One region of the Geodermatophilus sp. SYSU D00705 genome, then DNA from elsewhere that is predicted to be linked to it. Evidence: riboswitches for the same ligand, from Rfam matches in the RefSeq annotation. Region 1 holds a riboswitch; the other holds the start of a gene.
What was found. Region 1 has a riboswitch for cyclic di-AMP ahead of ACI78Q_RS13740 (C40 family peptidase). Riboswitches for the same ligand answer to the same signal wherever they lie in the genome.

Region 1 (4,060 bases):
CGGCGGCGAAGGCGTCCCCGCAGCCGGTCGTGTCCCGCACCGACGCCAGGGGCTCGACCGGCACCTCCGCCGTCCCGGAACGGGTCAGCACCCGCGTCGGCCGGTCACCGGCGTGGACCAGGACGAGCCCCGGCGCCCACGCGGGCAGGCCGCCGTCCAGCCCCAGCACCGACGCCTCGGCGGCGTTGCAGAACAGGACGTCGGGTCGCAGCCCGGCCAGCAGCTCGCCGTACTCCTCCACGCCCGAATCGCGGATCCGGGTCGCCGCGGCGACGTCGACGCTGACCGGCACCCCGGCGTCGTGCGCCAGGGACGCCGCGGCCCGCAGCGCGACGGGGAAGCGCAGCAGGTCGTAGCCGTCCAGGTGGAGGACGGCCGCGTCGGCCACCCACCCGCGGCGGACGTCGGCCGGCTCCAGCCCGCCCTCCCCGCGGTCGGCGAGCAGCGTGCGCTCGCCGTCCAGGTGGACCAGCACCGTCGTCAGCGGCGTCCGGCCGCGGCGCACCACCGCCGTCTCGACCCCACGCTCGGCCAGCCGCGCGAGCAGCCCGTCGGCTACCGGGTCCGCACCCGCCCAGCCGGCCACCCGCGCCGGCATCCCCAGCCGCGCGAGGTTCGCCGTCACGTTGGCCGGTGCGCCGCCCGCGGACGTCGTCCGCACCACCCGCTGCTGCCCGCCGGTCACCAGCGGTCCGGACAGCTCCAGCACCTGGTCGGCCACCAGCTTGCCGAGCGCCACGACCGGACCTGCGCCTGGGGGACGGGGCCAGCGCGGGACGTCCACGGGGACAGACTGCCCGGACCGCCACTCGCCGACAGCCCCCGACGACGGCCGCACCGTGGGACCCTCCCTGTCCGGAGGGAGCTCCCCGCCCTCCGCAGCCGAGGTGATCGCCGATGTCCGGATCGTGGACCGCGCCGGGCCGGCTGCTGCGAGCACCGGCCGGCCTCGCGGCGTGCCTGCTCGCCGGGTGCGCCGCTGCCGGGGGCAGCGGGGCCGAGCCCGGGCCCTCCCCGGAACCGGCGCCCGACTGGCCCGACGCCATGTACAGCGTGACCTGCGACGGGATCGTCCCGGGCGGCTTCCGGGCGGACCTCGACGGCGGGGCCGCGCGCGTGCCCGCCGACGCGAGCCGGAGCCCGTACTACGAGTACTACGACGTCCGTTTCGTGGGCAGCGCGAGTGGTGACGTCGACGGGGACGGCGAGCCCGACACGGTCGTGCTGCTGCAGTGCTCCCCGCAGCCGTCCAACGGGATCCTCGACGAGGTCCAGGTGTTCGCCGCCGACGGGGAACGGCTCGCGGTCCTGCCCAGCCCGCGCACCCTGCAGGAGTCGACGGTCCTGACGCCGCTCTACGACCCGACCGCGCTGTCGGTCCGGGACGGCGACATCGTGGCCGGGATGTGGGCCTACGCGCCGGAGGACAACCGTGCCGAGGGCCCGTCCATCCCGATCACCGTGCGGTGGCACTGGAACGGCCGCGACTTCGTCCGCGTCTCGTAGCCGAACCTCACAGCCACGCCTCGATCTCGTCGAGCTGGGCGTGCGTGAGCCCGACGCCCAGGGTCGGTGCGACCACCAGCACGTGCGGGTGGGCGGCCAGCCACTCGCCGGTGTCGGCAGCCTGCTCGGCGAGGTCGTCGTCGATCCAGACGATGCGCCGTCCCGGCTCGGCCTCGGCGACCGCGCGGGCGCAGGCCAGCTTCCACCAGTCCGTCGCCGTCCCGAGCGGCCCGCGGAAGCCGGTGGGCGCGGCCCCCTCCCGGGCGTGCACCCTCAGCCCGCGCGGGAGCCCCATCGGCTCGGCCAGCAGCCGGTCGGCGTCGCCGGCCCAGGTCGTCAGCCACTGGATCTCCACCCGGCCCGACTCGTGCAGCTCGCGCAGCCGGGCGGTGACCGTCGGGTCCCACGACAGCACGAAGCCGTTGAACGTCCCGCGTCGCCAGCCCTCGGGGAGGTCCCTGCAGGCCGCGTTGAGCACGCCGTCGACGTCCAGCAGCAGGATCGGCACGTCTCCACTCGCGGCCATGGCCACCCTCGTACCCGAGCGCGGCCCCTTCCTGGCGTCGCGCCCGGCTGACCCGTCGCCGTCCGTCACCTCGACGGCAGAGCGGGCACCCACACGGGCGACTTCGCCGTCCGGGACGTTCGGCACCCCGGCGAGCGGGGCAGCGAGGTGGTTCGCTGACAGTCCGCCGGTCTTCCGGTGGAGCACGGAACCAGGGGGAGCCAGTGTCCGACCACCTCGAGTCGCACCCGGGTTCGAGCCGCGTCGAGACGCCGATTCCCTGCCGCCGCCTCGCCCGCGGCCACGCCCCGCACCCGGCGCACGTCCAGCTGGCGCAGGCCGACGACGCCCACTGGCAGCCGGTCGTCGTGATGGGGGCCGTCGGGGACGTCGTCACGCTGGCCGTCGGCGACGAGCTGCAGCGGCACCGCAACCACGACACCGCCCACCTGGCGGACCTGGTCCGCGAGGCGGGACCCGAGGCGTTCGTCAACACCCGCCTCGGACTGCTGTTCCTGCACTCCTGGCCGCGCGACGCCGGCTCGGTCTTCTCGCTGCAGCCGGCCGACCAGCCGCCGGTGCCCTGCCGCCACTAGCGACAGGACACCGGCAGAGCAGGTCAGGCGATGCGGCGGGCGCCGGCGTAACTCGGCATGTAGCTCACGTTGTCGACCCTCACCGGCTGCCCCGGCCGCAAGGCGTGCACCATCTTGCCGTTGCCGATGTACATCGCGACGTGCGAGACGGGGCGGTAGAAGAACAGCAGGTCACCTGGCTGCAGGTTGTCGCGGGAGACCGCCACCCCGGCGCCGGACTGCGCCCGGGCGGTGCGCGGGAGCCCGACGCCGGCCGCCCGGTAGGCGAACGAGGTCAGGCCCGAGCAGTCGAACGCGTTGGGGCCGGAGGCGCCCCAGCGGTAGGGATCGCCCACCTGGGCGAGTGCGGTGTTCACGGCGCTCTGCGCCGCCGGGCTGGCGACCGCCGCGGCCGACACGGCGATGGTGTCCGGGGCGGCCGAGGCGGTGGCGGGTGTGAGGGCGATCCCGGCGCCGGCGATCGCGGCGACCGCGATCCCACGGATGGTGCGACGGGCTGAGGACGTGCGGGCAGTCGTCATCGACGACGGTTCTCCTGTTCCATCCGTCCGCCTACCGGGTTAGCTGTCGGGTTCGGGCGGGAGGTCGCCCGGCACGGCAACAGGCCGTGTTTCACCCCTGTGCTTCGGTGGGTCCCCGGTCCGGGCGCGGCAGTGGCCACGCCCCTGTTCGGCGGGGTCCGACGGGTGTCGCCACGGTTTCGGCAACGGGGGCCCGTCGGGACCGCAGAGGACGCTAGACGCACGCGCGCGGCCACGCCGGGCGAGCGCCGGCGCGAGGGCGCCCGGGCGAGACGCGGGCCGACACGCGCGCGACACGCAGTCCCACCACGTCGGACACCGGGACCAAGGTCCCGTCGCTGCTGACAATTGGGCAGGTCAGCGAAGTCAAGGGCAGTTGGACCCCATACGGAGCGTCCTGACCGTCCGTGGGGACGACCGCACGTATCGCCACGGGAACCTCGGTGGTTGGCCGGACCGTTGGGCGGGCACGATCAACGCAACCAACCGAGGAGGAACCACATGGCCGGCATGATCCGGAAGCTCGTGGCGTCGGGGATCGCGGCGAAGGTCATCCAGGAGGCCCGCAAGCCGGAGAACCAGGCGAAGATCAAGAAGTTCATCGCCGACTACCAGGCCAAGCAGAAGGGCGGCGGCAAGGGCTACGGCCGGGGCCGCGGCTACTGATCCACCGCCCGGCAGCGGCCCCTCCCGGATCCCCGGGCAGGGGCCGCTGCCGCATGCTCTGACCCGCGCCGCCGAGCTCGCCCGGATGAAGCCGACCGCGATCCTGGTCAACACCTCGCGCGGCCCGATCGTCGATGAGGCCGCCCTCGTCCGGGCCCTGCGCGACGGCCGCATCGCCGGGGCAGGCGTCGACGTCCACGACCGGGAGCCGCTGCCCGCCGACGCCCCGATCCGGACCGCGCCGAACACCGTCCTCACCCCGCACC
Region 2 (4,060 bases), on a different contig from region 1:
CGGGCTCCGCGGTGTCGCCGGTTGCACGCACTACACGGCCGCCAAGCACGGCATCGTCGGCCTCATGCGCACACTGGCCCGGGAGCTCGCGCCGGAGATGATCCGCGTCAACACCCTCCACCCGACCGGAGTGGACTCCCCCATGTCGAACAACGACTACTTCCCGAAGTGGCTGGAGGAGCACGAGGAGCTCGGTAACGCGATGCGGTTCAACCTCATGCCGGTCGACGCGATGCCGATGGCGGACGTCTCGGCGGTCGTGGCCTTCCTCTGCTCGGACGAGGCCAAGTGGATCACCGGCTCGACTGTGCAGGTGGACGCCGGCTTCATGCTCAAGTAGCCGACGCGAGCCCGGCCCGCCGTTCCGCCCGTGCGGAAGGCGGGCCGGGTCAGCGGCGGTCCAGCAGGGCGCGGGCCGCCGCGTGGCCGCCCAGGCCGCTGACCGCCCCGCCGCGGACCGTGCCCCCCGAGGAGGCGGCGACCACCCGCGGGTGGGCCGTGGCGACGCCCCAGGTGCCCACCTCGTCCGGGGTCGCGGCCACCGGCCAGGCGAGGTCGCCGTGGAAGATGTGGCCGCCGGGCATCGCGAGGGACTCCTCGACGTCCAGCGGGGACGCCGCCTGCAGGCAGAGCTCGCCGTCGCCGTCACGGGCCAGGCAGTCCAGCAGCGGCTCGGCCAGGTGCGCGTCGAGCTGGGCGACGACCCGCCGCACCGCCTCCCGGCGGGTGCCCACCGGGTCGTCGCGGAACAGCGCCGCCGGTGTGTGCAGGCCGAACAGGGTGAGCGTCTGGTACCCCGCCGCCTGCTCGGCCGGCCCCAGGATCGAGGGGTCGGACAGCGAGTGGCAGTACACCTCGAACGGGATGACGTCGGGCAGCCGGCCGGCGGCGGCCTGCGCGTGGGCCGCGTCGAGCTGGCCCGCGGCCTCGTCGACGTGGAAGGTGCCGGCGAAGGCGATGGCGGGGTCGACGCCCGAGCGCAGCCGGGGCAGCCGCGCCAGCACCATGTTGACCTTGAGCTGGGCGCCGTCGGTGGTGGGCCGGGGCGGTGCGCCGGTCAGCCGGTCGAGCACCGCGGGCGCCGCGCCGCAGACCACGTGCCCGGCGTCCACCGCGCGCTCGGTGCCGTTGTCGTCGGTCCAGTGCACCGTGACGCCGTCGGCGCGCGGCTCCAGCGCGGTCACCGTGGCGCGGGTGACCAGCTCGGCGCCGGCCCCGCGGGCCGCGGCGGCCATGGCGCCGGTGACCGCGCCCATGCCGCCCACCGGCACCCGCCAGCGCCCCGTGCCGTTGCCGACCACGTGGTAGAGGAAGCAGCGGCCGGCGGCCGAGCCGGGGTCGTGCACGTCGGCGAAGGTGCCGATGAGCCCGTCGGTCAGTGCCACGCCCTGCACCACGTCCGAGGTCAGGTGGTCGCCCACGACGTCGGCCAGGGGGCGCTGCTGGAGGTCCTGCCACAGCTGCGGGTCGCGCAGCCGGCCGGCCAGCTCCTGAGGGGAGAGCAGCGGCTCGATGAGGGTGGGGGCGAGGTCCTCGGCCAGCGTGGCCAGGCGGCCGTAGAAGCGCTGCCAGCCGGCCAGTTCGGCGTCTGAGCCGGTCAGCGCGCGGAACGAGGCGGCCGTGGCCGGCCCCTCGTCCCGCTCCACGAGCAGGCCCGCGCCCCCGGGGACGGCGGTGTAGGAGGCCACGGCGCGGTCGGCGAGGGTCACCTCCAGGTCGAGGTCGGCGACGATCCGGTCGGGCAGGAGGCTCACCAGGTACGAGTAGGCCGACAACCGGACGTCGACGCCGGGGAACACCTGCTCGCTGACCGCGGCGCCGCCCACCCGTTCGCGGCGCTCGAGCACCAGCACCGACCAGCCGGCCCTGGCCAGGTAGGCCGCGGCCACCAGCCCGTTGTGCCCACCACCGACGACGACGGCGTCGTATGCGCCCGCTCCGCTCACCGGCGGACCGTAGCCGGTGCCGGCACCGTCAGCTGCCCTCGGCGGGCGCGTCCTCGCTCTCCTCGCAGCCCTGCCCGGGAGCCTGCTCGGCGGTGCCGCAGTCCTGCTCGTTGCGGTTCACGTCGGTGTTCCCGCCGGTCTCGGTGCTGCTGCACCCGGCGAGCACCCCGGCGAGGAGGAGGGCGGCCAGGGGGCGTCTGAGGTCCATGCGCTGGACGTGCTCGCGGGGAGCGGTCGCCAAACCCCACCGGCACCACCGGACCCACCGGTCCCGCGTGTGTGGCGGATGGAGTCGAGAGTCCACGAAATCACATCCAGGTAATTGTCACGGCAGCGTCACGGCCCTTACGGTGTGTGTGTCCGGCGGGGCGCTCCGTCACCAACCTGGGTGACACCCCGAGGACGCCGCCGAGCACGCGCCCTCCTCCCCGGGGGCGCGGGGCCGGGGACCCACCGCAGCACTGGGGTGAAGCGCGCACGGCCGTGGCCGGCGCGCCGGGCGCCTTCCCGCCCGAACCCGTCAGCTAACCCGGTAGGCGGCCGTGGAAGAAACGGAGTGCCGCCGCCCCATGGCGTCCCCTCGCACCGCCCGCCGCGCTGCCCTCGTCCTGGCCGTCACCGGCGCCCTCGGCATCACCCTCGTGCCGTCGTCCGCCGGAGCGGAGGAGCCGGCCACCGCGCAGGAGGCCGCCGCCCTGGTCGCGGCCCGCGGCCACGAGCTGGAGGTCGTCACCGAGGAGTTCAACGAGGCCCGCGAGGCCCTCGCCGCCCAGCAGGCCGCCGCCCAGCAGGCCGCCGCGGCGGTGACCGACGCGCAGGGCGCGGTGACCGCGGCCCAGCAGCAGGTCCGCGGCATCGCCCGCAGTGCCTTCACCGGCGACAGCATGGGCTCGCTGCAGGCGCTCATGACCAGCGGCTCGGCCGAGGAGTTCGTCAACCGGGTCACGCTGCTGGAGACCGTCGCCGGCCACCAGAACGTGCTGCTGGACCAGGCCGTCGCGGCCGGCGAGGTCGCCGCGGAGGCCCAGGCGGTGGCCGACCGCGCCGCCACCGAGGCCCAGGCGCAGTACGACGCCGTCGCCGCGCAGCAGGCCGACCTGCAGGAGCAGATCAACGCCTACCAGGCCGACTACGCCCGGCTGTCCGCCGACGAGCGGCGGGCCGCCCTCGAGGCGGCCGCGACCGCCCACGGTGGCGGGGCCGAGCGCGCCAGCCGCGCCGAGCGCTCCACGCCGGCGCCCGCGGCCTCCGCGCCGGTGGTGGCCGGCAGCGGGGCTGTCCAGACCGCGATCGACACGGCCATGGCCCAGCGTGGCAAGCCCTACGTCTGGGCGGCGGCCGGGCCGGGCTCCTACGACTGCTCCGGGCTCGTGCAGTACGCCTTCAAGGCCGCCGGCATCAGCCTGCCGCACTCCAGCCGCATGCAGGCGTCCATGGGCACCCAGGTGTCCCGGGCCGAGGCGCGCCCCGGTGACCTGGTCGCCTTCTACAGCCCGGTCAGCCACATCGGCATCTACCTCGGCAACGGCCAGATGGTGCACGCGCCGACCTCCGGCGACGTCGTCAAGGTCGCCAGCGTCGACGCCATGGGCGCCACGCCGCGGTTCAACCGCATCGCCGGCTGAGAAAGGGCCCCGTCCTCCCCCCTCGCCTGCTAGGGGCGGTGCCCTGGACGGGGTCATCCCGGAGCCCCGGTCGCACGACGCGACCGGGGCTCCGCGCGTCTCCGGACCTTGACCGCGCCGACGCGCTCGTGAACACTGATCTCGAAGGAGAGCACTGTTCACAACAGGAGGTCGGTATGGCGCAGGCATGGCAGTGGGCCTGGGCGGGCGTCGCGTTCGCCGCGGAGCTCGGCGCGCTCGGTGCGCTCGGGTACTGGGGCGCCACCACCGGCGCGACGACGACCGGCCGCTGGCTCCTCGGTCTCGGCCTACCCCTGGGGGTGGCCGTCCTGTGGGGCGTGTTCGCTGCGCCGCAGGCCGTGGTGCAGGTGGCCGCGCTCGCCGTCCTCGTGAAGGTCGTCGTCTTCGGGGGCGCGGTGGCCGCGCTGCTGGTCAGCGGCTCGCCGCGGCTGGCCGTCGTCCTCGCCGCGGCGGCCGTGCTCGGCACCG

Region 2: linked by a shared signal. The riboswitch ahead of ACI78Q_RS21745 (C40 family peptidase) and the one ahead of ACI78Q_RS13740 (C40 family peptidase) in region 1 are both predicted to bind cyclic di-AMP.

The regions. Positions count from the first base shown of each region.
Region 1 is NZ_JBJGYT010000015.1:70,489-74,548, reverse strand. It holds gene ACI78Q_RS13760 (carbohydrate kinase family protein) at 1-739, opposite strand, end outside; gene ACI78Q_RS13755 (hypothetical protein) at 898-1,506, shown strand; gene ACI78Q_RS13750 (HAD domain-containing protein) at 1,514-2,014, opposite strand; gene ACI78Q_RS13745 (hypothetical protein) at 2,236-2,607, shown strand; gene ACI78Q_RS13740 (C40 family peptidase) at 2,631-3,128, opposite strand; cyclic di-AMP (ydaO/yuaA leader) riboswitch at 3,144-3,270, opposite strand; gene ACI78Q_RS13735 (hypothetical protein) at 3,630-3,794, shown strand; gene ACI78Q_RS13730 (NAD(P)-dependent oxidoreductase) at 3,823-4,060, shown strand, end outside.
Region 2 is NZ_JBJGYT010000044.1:19,953-24,012, forward strand. It holds gene ACI78Q_RS21730 (mycofactocin-coupled SDR family oxidoreductase) at 1-340, shown strand, start outside; gene ACI78Q_RS21735 (phytoene desaturase family protein) at 390-1,946, opposite strand; gene ACI78Q_RS21740 (hypothetical protein) at 1,975-2,154, opposite strand; cyclic di-AMP (ydaO/yuaA leader) riboswitch at 2,354-2,500, shown strand; gene ACI78Q_RS21745 (C40 family peptidase) at 2,516-3,571, shown strand; gene ACI78Q_RS21750 (DUF2568 domain-containing protein) at 3,748-4,060, shown strand, end outside.